Regions from separate parts of the Rhizobium sp. SRDI943 genome, predicted to be linked through region 1. Evidence: predicted binding sites of a transcription regulator. Region 1 holds the regulator's gene; each other region holds the start of a gene.
What was found. Region 1 encodes LexA, which represses DNA repair genes until DNA is damaged. Its sites were predicted from a motif close to TGTTCNNNNTGTGTTCNG; they were not measured.
Positions count from the first base shown of each region.

Region 1 (5,706 bases):
ATGCGCACGGCTTCGGCGATCGAATCGGCGCCGACCGGCAGGATCATGAATTCCTGGAAATCGATCGGGTTGTCGGCATGGGCACCACCATTGATGATGTTCATCATCGGCACTGGCAGCAGGCTGGCGGAAGCACCGCCGACATAACGGTAGAGCGGCAGGCCGGACGCCTGGGCGGCAGCCTTGGCGACGGCGAGCGACACGCCAAGGATGGCGTTGGCACCGAGGCGCGACTTGTTCGGCGTGCCGTCCAGCTCGATCATGATGTTGTCGATCTGGATCTGGTTTTCGGCATCGATGCCGCCGATCGCGTCGAAGATCTCGGTGTTGGCGGCTTCGACCGCCTTTTCGACGCCCTTGCCGAGATAGCGCTTGCCGCCGTCACGCAGTTCGACCGCCTCATGCGCGCCCGTCGAGGCGCCCGAGGGAACGGCCGCGCGGCCCATGCTGCCATCTTCGAGATAGACATCGACTTCGACGGTGGGGTTGCCACGGCTATCGAGAATCTCGCGGGCGATGATATCGGTGATTGCAGTCATGGGTTCTTCCTGCTCGGTGGGTGATAAATGGTTCGAAACCTGTCTTAGTCGAAGGCGTGCAAATTACAATGCTGCAATAGCCGTCGGACCAGCGTTCGGATGTGGCCTATAGCACGATCATGTCAGACTGTTGAACGTCAAGCCTTGGCGACCGCATCGAAGGCGAGCAGCTTTTCGAGAAGCCGCGGCATGTCCTTGAGATAGACCATGTTCGGGCCGTCGGAAGGGGCATTGTCGGGGTCCTGATGGGTTTCGACGAAGACGCCGGCAATGCCGGCAGCCACCGCTGCGCGCGCCAGTGTTTCCACGAATTCCCGCTGACCGCCGGAGGATTCGCCCTGCCCGCCCGGCTGCGCCACGGAATGGGTCGCATCGAAGATAACGGGCGCACCCATCGCCGCCATGATTGGCAGCGAGCGCATGTCGGAGACCAGCGTATTGTAGCCGAATGAGGCGCCGCGCTCGCACAGCAGCACGTTCGGATTGCCGCTGGCATTGAGCTTCTTAAGGACGTTCTTCATATCCCAGGGAGCGAGGAACTGGCCCTTCTTGACATTGACGACGCGGCCGGTCTTGGCGGCGGCGATGAGAAGGTCGGTCTGGCGGCAGAGGAAGGCCGGGATCTGCAGGACGTCGACGATCTTTGCCACCTCCGCGCATTGCTCGGCGGTATGAACGTCGGTCAGGACGGGAAAACCGAATTCCTTCTTGAGGTCGGCAAAGACCTCCATGCCCTTCTCGATCCCGATACCGCGTTCGGCCGACAGCGAGGTCCGGTTCGCCTTGTCGAAGGAGCTCTTGTAGACGAGGCCGATGCCGAGCTTTCCGCAAAGCTCCTTCAGCGTGCCGGCAACCATGAAGGCGTGGTCGCGGCTCTCCATCTGGCAGGGACCGGCAATCAGCGACAGGCGGCCGGTATTGGAAAAGGTGACCTGGCCTTGGCCTTCGCCGACCCTGACTTCGGAATTCGTATCAGTGCTCATCGTGTTTCCTCGAAGGCGAAGAGCGTGCCCTGCCCGGGCGCGGGCTTCACCAGAATGCGATTGTTCTTGCGCGTGTATGTCACCCCGTTAGCAGCCAAATGCGCTTCTGTCACGGCAAGATCGGCGACAGCGAAGAGGATTGCCCGGCCGCGCAGGCCGCGATCTGCGGATGAGTCGGCGATGTCGAAATAGGCCTCCAGCCCTTCCCGCGTCATCAGGCTGATTTTCGCATTCGATGCCGCGATATTGGCGCCGAAACCGGTTTTCTCGACTGCCGATTGCGCCACGGCAAGGCTGACGAAGGCTGCGAAGGCGGCAGCATCAGGCGCGCAAAGCGCTATCTCGACTATGCCGGTCACGCCATTGGCATGCGTCTCCAGCGCGGCGCGCTCGGCCGGTAGCGGATTGACGCGCTCGACGGTGAAAAGCAGGAGATCCGGCGCGCGCAGGTCGGCGGCGAAAGCCAGCTTGAAGCCGGCAATCGTCTCGGAACCGTCCGGCATCGTCATCGGCCGGGTGAACTGCAGCATCTCGCCGGCGCTCGATCCGTTGCCGACGAAATTCTGATGATCGATGCCGGCATCCTTGCTGCCGAAAGCCAGCCCCGAAAGCCCCTCCTCGCCACAGCGGAAACGGACGGCCTGGTTGCGGGCAGTGAAGACATTGCCTTGGCGCGCCGATGCCTCGCTCTCCTCGACGCTCGCAATCCCGAGTGGCTCCAGATAGGTCTTGTCGGCAAAAAAGACGCAGGCGTTTTCCGTTCCGAAGGGATGGCGCGCATCGGCGGCAACGGTGAAGCCGAGCTTGCCGAGCCTCTCGCGCGCCAGATCGATATTGACGACCGGCAGCACGACATGATCCAGCGGGTGCGGTTTGGCGGAATGCTCGTTCATCATATCCCTCCTGGAAACGGCAAGAGATGTGCGACGGCGCGCCCCTCAATACAAGAGATGTGTCCCAATCCGGCGAATGAAAATAAAAATCTCAACGAGTTGGCGCCAAGTTTTACGGAAATTTAGCTACTTGCGGAACACATATGGAACATATAGTGTCTGTTCTGGATTTGTTTCAATCACGAGGTCACAACGTCGATGCTCACGCGCAAACAACAGGAGCTTCTCCTTTTCATTCACGAGCGCATGAAAGAATCCGGCGTTCCACCGTCTTTCGACGAAATGAAGGATGCTCTGGACCTCGCCTCGAAGTCCGGGATTCATCGCTTGATTACAGCGCTAGAGGAGCGAGGCTTCATTCGCCGCCTACCGAACCGCGCCCGCGCGCTCGAGGTCATCAAGCTTCCGGAGGCCTACAGCCCCAGCATCCAGCCGCGGCGCGGCTTTTCGCCGAGCGTCATCGAAGGCAGCCTGGGCAAACCTCAGCCGGTCGCCGCCCCTGCTCCCGCAAAACCCGTCGCCGACAACGGCAACTCGGTTTCCGTGCCGGTCATGGGCAGAATCGCCGCCGGTGTGCCGATTTCGGCGATCCAGAACAACACCCACGACATCGCCGTTCCGGCCGACATGCTCGGCTCCGGTGAACATTATGCGCTCGAGGTCAAGGGCGATTCGATGATCGACGCCGGCATCTTCGACGGCGACACCGTGATCATCCGCAATGGCAGCACCGCAAGTCCTGGCGACATTGTTGTTGCACTCGTCGATGACGAAGAAGCGACACTCAAGCGCTTCCGCCGCAAGGGCGCCTCGATCGCACTGGAAGCGGCCAACCCGGCTTACGAGACCCGGATTTTCGGACCAGACCGTGTTAAGGTGCAGGGCAAACTCGTCGGCCTCATTCGCCGCTATCACTGACATCGGTTAGGCCGGATTCGGTAAAGCTGTTGCTGCGCCAGTCAAAGGCGCGATGGCGCATCCATGGTCGCGACAATGCGTCAAATGCGGTTGCCACCTCCAGGCCGGCGTCCGCGAAGCGCAACTCGATGGATCCGGTCCTGCGCAGCGTCTCGCCGGTGAAGAGCGTCGCACCTGAGCGGCAGCTGTTGAAACGCAGGCGGACCGACGTCACGATGATATCGGCCGCGTCGCATGCCGGGCCGAGATAGGCGGCATTGTCGATGACAGCAACCACACGACCATTGCCAAGCCTTGATGCGCACCAGGCCCTCTTGACGCAGGAAAAGCGGTTTGCTTCACCGGCCGCTGCGGCCGCCCGCATCGCTGTCCTCGCTTCGTTCTGCTGATCGCGGGAAAGCTTGACGCGGCGGTCTTCTCCTACCTGCGGGATAGCAGGACCATCCAGCATCTTCGGCGGATCATGTCTCGGCAGGACCAGGGCTCTCTGCCACTGGTCGAAGATGAAATCCGGTGGTCTTTCACGGTTGGAAGCCATTGCTGCCGCTTCGACCACCGCGACGAGACTGCCATCCTCCGAAATCACCAGATCCGGCGGCCGGGGAACCGGTAGAAGCAACAGGATGAGCGTTGCGACCGCGATGATTGATGTGCCGATATGGCGCAGCCGGGTGCGGAGCAGCGTCAGCAGCAGAAAGCCTGCCACGGCGACCGCGAAATACCAGGCGGGCAAGCGGCCGACGTCGATATTGCCATCCCAGCCGGACACCGTCTTTGCGACCGCGATCACCAGATCGAGGCCGAATCCGACGACCTTCCAGGGCAAAACATCCAGACCGAAAGGCATGAGCAGCATCGCCAGCAAGCCGGCCGGCATGACGATGAAGGAGATGATCGGCATCGTCGCGAGGTTTGCCGGCAGGCCGTAGGCGGTCAGGCGATGAAAATGCTCGATCGAAAACAGCGCGGTGGAAAGACCGCCGATCAGCGAAGTCAGGAAGACGCCGCCGAAGAAACCGGCAACCGTAACGACGGGCCTGATGATAGGTAGCTTCAGAAAGGCGTTTTCGCGGACGCGCCGGTCCTTCCACAACTGATAGCCCGAGACCAGCGCTAATGTCGCGGCAAAGGACATCTGGAAGCTCGGACCTAAGACCTCGGACGGTGAAATGAGGATGATGACGAGGGCGGAAAGCGCGACATTGCGCAGGCTGATCGACGGCCGGTCGAAGAAGACGGCAATCAACATGATGGCCATCATGATGAAAGCGCGCTCGGCAGAGACCGCAAAGCCCGAAATCAGGAAATAGGCAGTAACGGCGATGAGCGCGCCGGCGGCAGCGATCTTCTTCGTCGGGTAGGCCTCAGCGATACCGGGAAAGATGCTGAGCAGCATCCGAAAGCCGACGAAGAAGATGCCGGCCGACAGCGCCATGTTGAGACCGGAGATGGCGATGATATGAGCCAGACCGGACTGGCGTAGTGCCTCCGTCGTCGCATCCGAGATGGCGCGCCGCTCGTCCGTCACCAGTGCGGCGGCAAAAGCGCCGGTATCGCCGGGCAGGATCGACCTTATCCGGTCGCCAATGCCGCTGCGCAGCCGGTAGAGCCCTTCGAGCAGCGCTTCCACCGCCGATCTTGCAGCCTGCGGACCTGCCTGCGCATCGTCCTTCGTCGGTGCACCGTAGAAGAAGCCGTTGGCGCCGATGCCGTCGAAATAGGCACTGAAGGAGAAGTCGTTGAGCTCGGGAAGTGCTGGGCCCGCCGGCGGCGTCAGCCGCGCCCTGCCGGTGATGATATCGCCGATCTCGAAGGCTGCGTCCGCACCGCGGGCGATGGCGGTGATGCGTTCCGGCGGCCGCTTGACCTGAGGCGCTTCAGTGCCGGTGACGGTAAGAATGTAGCGCCACCGGCCGCGACCATCGCCTTCGCGCCGCTCGACGCGGCCGGTCACCGTCGTCGTCACTGATGAATCGAGGATCACGGTCGAAGCCCGCCAGCTCTCGAACTGCGCCGAGACTATGCCGCAAGCCACGAGCGAAAGCGCCAGCAGCGCTGCCCGCAATGCCGCCCGGTTGCGGCTGGCGATGAGAACTGCGACGGTCAGCACCAACAGGCAGAGCAGCGATGCAGTGAGCGGAAAATCCGATGCCGCGAGAAACCAGATGGCTGACCCGGCGCCGAGGAAGACCGGCGAGAACAGCAGCAGGCGGCCATGGTCCGTCTCCTCGCCCAGCATGCGCATGCCGGCACGCAGCAAGTGCGAGGCTGCGGCCGGCAGCCGGTGGCGCAATGGTATTGCCGACTGCGTCCTTGCCGGTCGCGTCACCACGACTGGTGGTGAAAAATTGGAGGAGCCGGCAAGGCCTTCGC
Region 1 is NZ_CM172787.1:1,809,102-1,814,807, reverse strand. It holds gene eno (phosphopyruvate hydratase) at 1-539, opposite strand, end outside; gene kdsA (3-deoxy-8-phosphooctulonate synthase) at 677-1,522, opposite strand; gene AC245Y_RS09550 (VOC family protein) at 1,519-2,415, opposite strand; gene lexA (transcriptional repressor LexA) at 2,614-3,333, shown strand; gene AC245Y_RS09540 (ComEC/Rec2 family competence protein) at 3,314-5,706, opposite strand, start outside.

Region 2 (5,706 bases), 1.6 Mb from region 1:
GCAGCTTCTTTCTCTCGTTGGAAAAACGGCTGCAGAAGGATCCGTCGACGCCGCCCGTCCTCGGCATTCTCGATCTCGACGGCTTCAAGCCGGTCAATGACGTCTTCGGCCATGCCGCTGGCGACCTCGTGCTGAAGGAGACAGCCCGCCGCTTTGTCGCGCTGGTCGGCGAAGAGGGCATCGTCTCTCGTCTCGGCGGCGATGAGTTCGGTATCATCTTTCCCTGTTCGATGACACGCCAGGCGATTGCCGATCTCGGCCAGGCGCTCTGTGCTGTCGTCCGGGATCCCTACGAAATCCCCGACGGCTCGGTCCGCGTTTTCGGCTCTTGCGGCATCGTCTATCCCGATATTGGCACATACACCGCCGAGGATCTTTACGAGAAAGCCGATTTTGCCCTCTACCAGGTCAAGAGCAAGCGCAGCAGCGGCGTCGAATTCTTCTCGGCCGAGCACGAGAAGATCCTGACGCAGCGCCACCTGATCGAACTCGAACTGCAGGCAAACGATTTCGCCAAGGAATTGAAACTCGACTATCAGCCGATCGTCGAATTGAGGAGCGGCCGCGTCGTCGCCTACGAGGCGCTCGCCCGCTGGGACAGCGCCCGCTTCGGCCGTATCAGCCCAGACGCCTTCATTCCCGCTGCCGAGCGCACGGCGGTCATCGGCCGCATAACCCGCATCCTCTTCGCCAAGGCGCTCGAAGCGCTGGCGATCATTCCACGGCATCTCAGGCTGTCCTTCAATCTCTCGGCGCGCGATATCTGCGACCACGAGACCTCGATGGCGCTGCTCGCCATGATCACCCGTTCCGGCATTGATCCGAAGCGCATCGAATTCGAGATTACCGAGACCGCATTGCTCTCCGATTTCGACACCGCCGATCAGGTGATATCCATGCTGCGCGCTGCCGGCATCTCGATTGCGCTCGACGATTTCGGCACCGGCTATTCGAGCCTCAGCCATATTCATCGTCTCGGCTTCGACAAGCTGAAGATCGACAAGTCGTTCGTGATGAATTTCGATCGAGACGCCCGCTGCATGAACATCACCCGCTCGGTCGCCAATCTCTGCCAGAACCTCGGCATCGCCTCCGTCGCCGAAGGCGTCGAAAGCGAAGAGATTGCCGAGGGATTGAAGGCGATGGGCGTTCGTCTGGCGCAGGGCTATCATTTCTCGCGGCCGCTGCCGCTCGAGCTTGCCATCGATTACGCCGCCCGGTGCGAAGCTGCAGCCTCCGCCCGCAATTCGCTGTCTGCCTGAGCTACCTTAAATCGACTGGAGCGATGCGTCATCGTCGTCTATTCATGGTCGTAGTAGATGAGGTGAACCATGCAGGACGGCGAACGGCAAGACGAAGTCATCATTGAGCGGCGGGGGACTGCTGCTATCATCCGCCTCAACCGGCCGCGGGCGCTGAACAGCCTGACCCTGCCGATGATCCGGGCGATCACTGCGGCCCTTCACGACTTTGTCGGTGATCCCAAGGTGGCAAGCGTCGTGATGGTGGGGGAGGGCGAACGCGGCTTCTGTGCCGGCGGCGATATCCGCGCCCTGCATGAGAGCGCCCGTGCCGGCGATGGCCTCGCAGGTACCTTCTGGCGCGAGGAGTTCCGCCTCAACCATCTGATTGCCGCCTATCCCAAACCCTATGTCGCGCTGATGGACGGCATCACCATGGGCGGCGGCGTCGGCCTGTCGTCGCACGGCCGCCACCGCGTCGTCACCGAGCGCACGCGGCTGGCCATGCCCGAAACCGGCATCGGCTATGTCCCGGATGTCGGCGCCACCTGGCTGCTGCCGCGTGGCCCCGGCGAAGCCGGAACATGGCTCGGCCTGACAGGGCTTGATATCGGGGCTGCCGATGCGATCCACGCCCGCCTTGCCGACCTTCAGATCGCCTCGTCGCGGCTCGGCGAAGCGATCGATGCTCTCTCCGCCCTGCCGCGCGCCAGCTCATCCGGCGATGTCGATGCCGTGCTGCAGGCGCTTTCGGAGCCTCAGGGAGAAAGCCGGCTCAGGCAGAACGCAGCAATGATTGATCGCGCATTCCGTTTCGACAGCGTCGAGGAGATCCTGGCAGCGCTTGCCGAGGAGGAAGGCGAATTCGCCGCCGAGACGCGCCGGGTGCTGCTGACGCGTTCGCCGACCAGCCTGAAGCTCGCTTTGCGGCTGCTGCGGGCCGGCCGTCGCAGCGCCTCGCTTGCCGAATGCCTCGGCCGCGAACTCGGCGCCTGCCTGCAGATGCTTGATAATCCCGATTTCTTCGAGGGTATTCGCGCCGCCGTCATCGACAAGGACCGCAATCCGAAATGGTCGCCGGCGTCAGTCGATGCCGTGGAGTCAGCAAGGGTCGAATTTTTCCTGAAACCGGCCGAGCCGCCGCTTTCACTCTGAACTCTATCCGGTTATCGCCACATGCCGCGCATGCGGGCGCCGACATCGATGCGCACCTGCCGCGCTTGGGCTTGAGCGGCCTCCGATTTCCCCTGCGGCCAGCTGCAGGCCTCGAAGAACTGCAGCAGGGTCGCGGGAATGAAGCGGCTGCGTGAGGCATAGACGTGCCGGTCGCCCTGCGAGTTCTGCCCATAGGTGAAGAAGCGTTGCGGAACGACGAGGTCGAGACCATCCCGGGCGCGCGTCATGGCGACATAGAGCAGCCGGCGTTCCTCCTCGATTTCGGCGGTGGTGCCGACGGCGAGATCGCTCGGTATGCATCCGTCGACGACGTTCAGCATGAATACCTTCGTCCATTCCTGGCCCTTGGCGGAATGGATGGTCGACAGGATGAGATAGTCTTCGTCGAGAAGCGGCACGCCCGCCTGGTCGCTGGTCGCATCCGGCGGATCGAGGGTGAGCTCGGTGAGAAAGCGCTCGCGCGAGGCATAACCGCTAGCGATCTGCTCGAGCTGCAGCAGGTCGGCCTGCCGCGTCGCGGCATCCTCGTGCAGCCGTTCCAGATGCGGCGCGTACCATTGCCGCGCCAGGCCGATTTCCGCCGGCCAGCCGGCCTTGCCGGTCTTCAGCTCCTGCAGCATCGCAACGAACATTGTCCAGTCCTCGCCGGAGCGCGGCGGTGCCGGCATGGCGCCAAGAGCAGTAATCGGGCTGGCATCCTCGGCCATCAGGTCGAGCGTCTTCTGCGCCGTCGACGGCCCGACGCCCGGCAGGATCTGCATCAGCCGGAAGCCCGCCACCCGGTCGCGCGGGTTCTGCGCGAAGCGAAGGGCGGCCAGCATGTCCTTCACATGCGCGCTGTCGAGAAACTTCAGCCCGCCGAATTTGACGAAGGGGATGTTGCGCCGGGTCAGCTCGACCTCCAGCGGCCCGCTGTGATGCGAGGCGCGGAAGAGCACGGCTTGCTGCTTGAGCGTGAGGCCTTCCTCGCGGTTATCGAGCACCATGTCGGTGATGTAGCGCGCCTGCTCGGCCTCGTCGCGCACCGTGACCAGGCGCGGCCGCTCGGACGATTGCCGCTCGGTCCAGAGGTTCTTGGTGAAGCGCTCCGAGGCGAGATCGATGACGGCGTTGGCGGCGGCGAGGATCGGCTGCGTCGAGCGGTAGTTGCGGTCGAGCGTGACGATATTGGCGGCCGGGCTGAAGGCGGCGGGAAAATCGAGGATATTGCGCACCGTCGCGGCGCGGAAGGAATAGATCGATTGCGCATCGTCGCCGACGACGGTCAGCCCCTGGCCTTGGGGTTTCAGCGCAAGCAGGATCGTGGCCTGTAGCCGGTTGGTATCCTGATATTCGTCGACCAGCACATGGTCGAAGCGGCTGCCGATATCCTCGGCAATCATCGCTTCGCCGACCATCTGCGCCCAGTAGAGCAGCAGATCGTCGTAATCGAGCACGTTCTGGCTCTGCTTGGCCTCGACATAACAGGCGAAAAGTTCGCGCAGCTGTTTTTCCCACGTCGCGCACCAGGGAAAGACGTCGCGCAGCACGAGGTCGAGCGCGGTTTCCGAATTCACCGCCCTGGAATAGATGGCAAGGCAGGTGCCCTTGGTCGGAAAACGGCTTTCCGTCTTCGAGAAGCCGAGGTCGTGCCGGATCAGGTTCATCAGATCGGCGCTGTCTTCGCGGTCGTGGATGGTAAACCCAGGATCGAGACCGATCTGCTCCGCATAATCGCGCAGCAGCCGGGCGCCGATGCCGTGGAAGGTGCCGGACCAGGAAAGCGCATCCGCCATGACGCCGGCATTCGCACCAAGCACATCGCGGCAGATGCGCTCGACGCGTCGCGCCATCTCGGCGGCTGCCCGGCGCGAGAAGGTCATCAGCAGGATGCGGCGGGGATCGGCGCCCTTGACGATCAGATGGGCGACCCGATGCGCCAAGGTATTCGTCTTTCCGGAGCCGGCGCCGGCAATGACCAGCAGCGGCCCGGCAATATGGCTGCCGTCGATGAGCGTGCCGTGCTCGACGGCCATGCGCTGCTGCGGATTGAGCTTTTCGAGATACATCCAGCCGTCCGGTCGGGCTCCCGCAGAATCACTGGGGAAAGATTAGATGTTCCTTGAATGTTCGCGATTGCTGTCCCTGTCAAGCGATCTGGCGCGCGAGCAACATCTCAGTCGGGGAAATCCGGACCGATCTCGCGCCGCACCAGCCTCAGGCTGCGGTCCGGCTGAAGGATATAGGTTTCCTCCACACGCTGGCCCGTCCCGTTGTAGAATTGGTTGTAGACGGCGCTGCCGACCGGCGACTTGCTGAGCTTCGTTCGCGGCTGGCCGCCATAGGTAATGCTGCCGGGGATGGGTTCCAGCGCCGGCGTATCGGCCGAGGAGCAGCCGGCAAGCATTGCCCCGGCAAACAAGGCAGGCAAAAGCGCTTTCATCGTCATCATCCCTTTCGACTGCAGCCAGATATGGAAGCCGCGGCGCCTTTCGCCAAGGGGTGCCCATGCCACCGCGCAAGTATCGCTGTCGAACAGGCTCTTCTTTTCCGGGGGACGCAACGAAATGCGTCGCAGCGGCGTTAACAGACATCAACCAACATCAGGAAACGTTCACGGTGCTCGGCTTTCCAGCATTCACGGGGCATGGCGAGCCCGGCCGGCAGGGCCACAGCGATGCCGCAACGCGTGCCTCGGTGGAAAGCGCCCTCCATGCGGCCGCCGATTTCGAAGCCGGCGAAATCACCGTCAGCATATCGGGCTCCTATGTCATCCTGGAAGGTTTCGTGCGCCGGCGGGGCGATGTCGAGCGGGCGATCGAGATCGCCGAGGGCGTCGTCGGCCGGGGCTATGTGCGTGCTCGCTTGCTGCGACGCTAATGCATGTCGCCTAAAAGTGTGCAGCGGTTTTAGGACAACGACATGCATCAAATAAAAGTCCGGCGCCGGGCTCGCGCTCATCTCTTTGCGATGCATGAAGGGAACCAAAACGCTCTCTCGCGTGTTGAAAGGCCGGACCTAAACGCTGGAGACTCTCATGCAGTTGCTTCCTCGCCTCTGGGCAACGACCTTGATCGTGGGTTGCGGTGTCTTTGCCGGCTCCGCCCATGCCTCGCTGGAAACCGGCACGAATTATTCCGCTTTGCCGAAGGACCAGATCGCCCTCAACGAATATACCGGGACCGTCGCCTGCCAGCCGGTAGAGCCTCACTATCTCCCCTCCTTCATCCGCGCGGCAGATGGCACCATCATCGGTGTCGGTTATGTCGAGATCGAGAATGAGAGCGGCGCGGATTGCTGAAAAAAGGCG
Region 2 is NZ_CM172787.1:248,568-254,273, forward strand. It holds gene AC245Y_RS01240 (putative bifunctional diguanylate cyclase/phosphodiesterase) at 1-1,262, shown strand, start outside; gene AC245Y_RS01245 (enoyl-CoA hydratase/isomerase family protein) at 1,332-2,396, shown strand; gene AC245Y_RS01250 (ATP-dependent helicase) at 2,408-4,465, opposite strand; gene AC245Y_RS01255 (hypothetical protein) at 4,573-4,839, opposite strand; gene AC245Y_RS01260 (BON domain-containing protein) at 5,016-5,276, shown strand; gene AC245Y_RS01265 (hypothetical protein) at 5,434-5,697, shown strand.
Region 2: the regulator LexA is predicted to act here: its motif matches at 4,513-4,530, upstream of AC245Y_RS01250 (ATP-dependent helicase).

Region 3 (5,706 bases), 1.7 Mb from region 1:
GCCTATCTCAGAGTGCCGATCGGTGTGGCGATCGGCATCGTCTTCCTCGGCGAAAGGCTGAGCCCGACGGCCTGGATCGGGCTCGTCTGCGTCATAGCAGGTGTCGCCGCCATGACGATCCCTGCAAGGAGGGGCACAACGCAGGCACGAAACGCCTAAACTGTATGGGGTGGCGACCGGCGGCATGCCTTGCCCGACTGGATATCCGCCACACGTTGAGCGCGTGCCGCCGAGGGTGATTCGGCGCCCTATTGACTTTTCGGTACACTCTGGCTAGAAGCCCGCCGCAATCGATGCCGTGAACGGCGTCTGGAGTTATCCCCAGCATCAGAAGGGCACTAAGGACCCGCAGGCCTAAGCCGATCTTGCTTGAGATTGTGCGAAGTGCTTGGATGAACCTGAGGCTTGGCGTAAACTGATACCCGCAAACGACCATAAGAAGGGAAACTCCATGAGTGTGCGTGTATCCGGGAAACATATGGAAATTGGTGAATCTTTCCGTCAAAGGATCGAGGACCAAATTGGTATGGCCATCACGAAATACTTCGACGGGGGATATTCCGGCCAGGTGACCGTGGAAAAGGCGAGTTCTCGTTACTCGGCGGATTGCAAGCTTCATCTCGACAGCGGGGTGGTGCTGCATGCGGCCGGCGAGGCGACCGACCCGCAATTGGCTTTCGACGCCGCCTCCCAGCGGATCGAAAAACGGCTGCGGCGTTACAAGCGCAAGCTGAAGGACCATCACGCCGGAAACCATCTGAATGGTTTTGCAGAGGTCTCCTACACGGTTATGGATTCCGTTCCTGATCACGATGATGAAATCGCTGACGATTTCGCTCCGGCGATCGTCGCTGAAAGCACGAAGCAGCTGAAGACCATGTCGGTCGCCACCGCAGTGATGGCGCTCGACATGACCGACGAGCCGCTTCTCCTGTTCCGCAGCCCCGGCAAGGAACATCTGAACATCGTTTACCGTCGGCACGACGGAAATATTGGCTGGATCGATTCAGCCAGTATCAAAGGCTGAGATCAGGGTGGTGAGCGGCGGTATTGCCGCCGCTCCTTGCATTTGATCCCGGCGACAGAAGGAAAAAGAAATGGCATTGGCAGATTTGCTCCATCAGGATGCGATCATTCCCGCCCTCAGAGTAAATTCCAAGAAACAGTTGCTTCAGGAATTGGCTGCAAGAGCCTCCAGGATCACCGGGCTTTCCGAACGGGAGATTTTCGACGTCATCCTGCAGCGCGAACGCCTGGGCTCGACCGGAGTCGGCAACGGCATAGCCATTCCCCACGGCAAGCTGGGAAACATCCATTCGATCGTCGGCATCTTCGCCCGGCTGGAGCAGCCGGTCGATTTCGAGGCGCTGGACGACCAGCCTGTTGATCTCGTGTTCCTGCTGCTTGCGCCGGAGGGCGCGGGCGCCGATCATCTCAAGGCTCTGTCGCGTATCGCCCGCGTGCTACGCGATCACGATCTGGTCGCCAAGCTGCGCGCCACCGATTCCGCCTCGGCGATCTACGCCTTCCTCAACGAAGAGCAGACGTCGAACGCTGCCTGAGCGGCATTAATTCCTTCCCGAAATGCAAAAAGGCGCCTGATCTCCCAGGCGCCTTCTGCATTATGAGGGGCGGAAAGATCGAGGCGAAGGGGCTGAAGTCGCCGGTGCCCGCATCTTTCGGGCGACAGAGGCGAGGACTACGGCGTTGCCCGAACCCGAGACGCTGAAACGCGTGGCCAGCGCCTTCAGCGTTTGTGCCTCGTCGTTGAGTGCGACGCTCGCAGCGGTCGCTTCCTCCACCATCGCCGCATTCTGCTGTGCCCCCTGGCCCATCTGCATCATGGCCTGGTTGATTTTCTTCAAGCCAACGACGATGAAGAGCCTGAGCGGAACTTGTTGAGCAAACTCGGTGCTGGAAGTCCACTCATCGACCCTTCGGGCCACCGTCTCCCCGCTGGGGAGAAGGGGGAATCGAGACGTTGCCGCAAATCTCTTCTCCCCTCGAGAAGACGGTGCCGGCAGGCGTATGAGGGGGCTGCCGCCGTCTATCCTTCAAGATTTATATCCTGTCTGCGACTTCCTCGCTCAAGGGGATCGACGGTTGCGCTCCGGCCTTGAGGCAGGCGAGCGAACCGGCGACTGCCGCACGGCGCAACGCCGAGACAAAATCGAGGCCGTCGTCGAGGCTGGCGGCGAAATAGCCGCAGAAAGTGTCTCCCGCACCGACCGTATCGACAGGTTGGATTTTGAGACCCTGCGCCCTCGAAATCGACCCGTCGCGAATGGCGATGACACCGTCGGCGCCGAGCGTCACGATCAGCGTCTGCCCCGTCTCCGCATGCAGACGCACAAGGGCTGCCTCCCGCGCTTGGGCGTCCATGCCCTCTTGTCCGGCGAGCCGCTCGAACTCGGTCTCGTTGGCAATGACGATATCGGCGAGCCGGCCGAGACGCGGGGCATCGGGGATCAGCGGCGCAAGGTTGAGGATGCTGGTGACGCCCTTGGCGCGGGCGGCCGACAGCGCGCCTTCGACGGCAGCAGCCGGCACTTCGAGCTGCAGCATCAGGACATCGCCTTCGTCCATGCGGCCGATCGCGGTCTCGGCATCGGCAGGCGTGACCTGGCCATTGGCGCCGGGAACGACGGCGATCATGTTTTCTCCGTCGCCGCCGACGAGGATCAGCGCCGTGCCTGTTGGACCGTCGACATGTTTGATCAGAGAAAGGTCGGTGCCTGCATCATCGAGCAGGGCCAGCGCTTCCGCAGCAAAAGCATCCTTGCCGACGGCGCCGGCCATATGCACGTACCGGCCGGCGCGGCGCGCTGCCAGCGCCTGGTTGGCGCCCTTGCCGCCGGCGGCCGTGGCAAAGCCGTTGCCGGCCACCGTCTCGCCGGGCTTCGGCAGGCGCTCGGTCGTGGCGATGAGATCCATGTTGATGGACCCGAAAACTGTGATCATGAATGTGTCCCGTCTTCTGGAGCATGCTGACGACATCATGCTCCTACTGTTTCATGCGGGCGCGACACTGCCCGAAGCGGTCACTCCTCGTCAACCACCCGCAGCTTCAGAAGACCAGTGCGGCTCTCCACCGATTTGGCTGCGGCTTCGCTGTCGCGGGCAGGCTTGGCATCGCCGCCGGCCTCGAATTCCAGCGCTTCGATCCTGGCGCCGCGCCTGGTGAGCTTGTCGGCTGATGTGACCACCATGTCGATATCCTTCTGCGCCATGGCGAAATGGCCCTGCAGCTTGCGCACCCGCTCGTCGAGGCGGCTGAGATCGTCCATCAGGATCGCCACTTCGCCCTGGATCAGATGCGCCTGCGCCCGCATGCGCTGATCCTTGAGCACGGCCTGGATGACCTGGATCGACAGCATCAGCAGCGACGGTGAGACGATGACGATGCGCGCACGGTGCGCCTTCTGCACCACCGGCTCGAAGTGCTCATGGATCTCGGCGAAGATCGATTCGGACGGCACGAAGAGAAAGGCCGTATCCTGGGTTTCCCCCTGGATCAGATATTTCTCGGAAATATCCCTTATATGGACCTCCATGTCGCGGCGGAATTGCTGGCCGGCGATCTTGCCGGCCTCGGGGCTGCCGGCGTCTCGGATTGCGTTCCAGGCTTCGAGCGGAAATTTTGCGTCGATCACCAGCGGCGGCGCGCCGTTCGGCATGCGGATCGTGCAGTCCGGCCGCGAACCGTTGGACAGCGTCTGCTGGAAGGCGTAGGCGCCCATCGGCAGACCGTCGGCGACGATCGTTTCCATTCTCGACTGGCCGAAGGCGCCGCGCGTCTGCTTGTTGGACAGAATGGCCTGCAGCCCGACGACATCCTTGGCGAGCGTCTGGATATTGTTCTGCGCGGCATCGATGACCGCCAGCCGCTCCTGCAGCCGCTGCAGGTTCTCATGCGTCGATTTGGTCTGCTCGGTGATCGTCGAGCTGACTCGCTGCGACATGCCGTCGAGGCGTTGGCTGATCGTATGGTTGAGTTCGCTCTGCCGCGCGCCGAAGACCTCGGTCATCGCCGCGATGCGGCCCTGCATCTCTGCCTGAATCTTCAAAAGCTCGCCCATGCGCGCTTCGTTTTCCTCAGCGCGAAAGTTCGCTTCCTCCGCCTGCTCGCGGCGAAGGCCGGCGCCGCGCAGCAGAAGCACGATCACCAGCAGGACGAGGACGGCGAGACCCCCGCCGACAAGCGCCAGCATGGCCGGGCTGATCGAGGCAAGGGAAAGGGCGAGCGATTCGGAATGGACGGTCATGCCGCAAGCATAACAGAAGAAGCGGCGATTTATAGATCAAAACGTGAACAGAGCGGACGATCCTCAATATCTTCGCAAGCCGTTGCTCTTCCGCGTCCACCGAAAAGAAATGTCGCCGCGGCTTAACGATTGCTCAACCATATTGGCCAAAACCTGCGGCGCTGAAATCCCCTCCCGCGCGCGTCGCGCCAAGTACAGAGATCCCCATGACCGCCCAGCAGACCGACAATGCCCTCAGGCAGCGCCTCGATTTCATCGAACTGGATGAAGCGGCGCGCAAGTCGATGCGGGATCTGCGCCCTGTCATATCAGAGCTGATCGGCGGCGCCCTCGATAAATTCTACGCCAAGATCGCCAAGACCCCCGCTGTCGCCGACAAGTCCCAACTGGGCCATGCCAGGAAGCGTCAGCAGGATCATTGGGTCAATCTTACTGGCGGCACGTTCGACGAGAGCTATGTCGACGGCGTGACCGCCGTCGGCCGCATGCATGAGCGCATGGGGCTGGAACCGCGCTGGTCTATCGGCGGTTACGCCATCGTCATGTCCGAACTCGTCAAGGGCATCATGGAAAAGCAGTGGCCTTCGATCTTCGCGCGCCAGCAAGGCAAGCTGTTGGCCGAGAAGCTATCGGCGGTCGTCAAATCGGGCATGCTCGACATGGATTATTCCATCTCGGTCTATCTCGAGACGCTGGAAGCCAAGCGCCGCGCCTTGGAAGAGCAGCGCGCTGAGGCCCAATCCGACCAGGCGATCGCGCTGGAGCAGCTGCGCCGCGGTCTAGAAGCGCTGTCGAACGGCGATCTCGAAGCCACTTTACCGTCCGATCTGCCGGGCAATTTCCGGCAGATGGCCGAGGACTATAATCGCGCCGTCAGCGCCCTTCGCCAATCCTTCGCCTCCGTGCGCGAGACCTCCGGCCATATCAAGACCGGCGCCGACGTCATCTCCAACGCGACCAACGATCTGGCGCTGCGCACCGCCCAGCAGGCGGCAGGCGTCGAGGAGAGCTCGGCTGCGCTGCAGCAGCTGTCCGTCAGCGTCGGCCAGACGGCCGCCAATGCCGAGAAGGCGTCGGATGCCGTGCGCGAGACACAGCAGAAGGCGAAGAACTCCGGCGAACTCGTCACCAGCGCCGTCTCGGCGATGGCCGGCATCGAGAAATCCTCGACCGGGATCTCCAAGATCATCGGCGTCATCGATGAGATCGCCTTCCAGACCAATCTGCTGGCGCTAAACGCCGGTGTCGAGGCGGCCCGTGCCGGCGATGCCGGCAAGGGTTTTGCCGTCGTCGCCCAGGAAGTTCGCCAGCTCGCCCAGCGTACCGTGGAAGCAGCCAAGGAGATCAAGAACCTGATCTCGCAGAGCTCGACCCAGGTCAATCAGGGTGTCGGCATCGTTTCCAGCACCGGCGAGGCGCTGAACGACATGATCAGCCGCAT
Region 3 is NZ_CM172787.1:64,523-70,228, forward strand. It holds gene AC245Y_RS00325 (DMT family transporter) at 1-159, shown strand, start outside; gene hpf (ribosome hibernation-promoting factor, HPF/YfiA family) at 452-1,027, shown strand; gene ptsN (PTS IIA-like nitrogen regulatory protein PtsN) at 1,098-1,562, shown strand; partial or broken gene AC245Y_RS00340 (methyl-accepting chemotaxis protein) at 1,623-1,871, opposite strand; gene AC245Y_RS00345 (ribokinase) at 2,062-2,961, opposite strand; gene AC245Y_RS00350 (DNA recombination protein RmuC) at 3,042-4,265, opposite strand; gene AC245Y_RS00355 (globin-coupled sensor protein) at 4,472-5,706, shown strand, end outside.
Region 3: the regulator LexA is predicted to act here: its motif matches at 4,298-4,315, upstream of AC245Y_RS00350 (DNA recombination protein RmuC).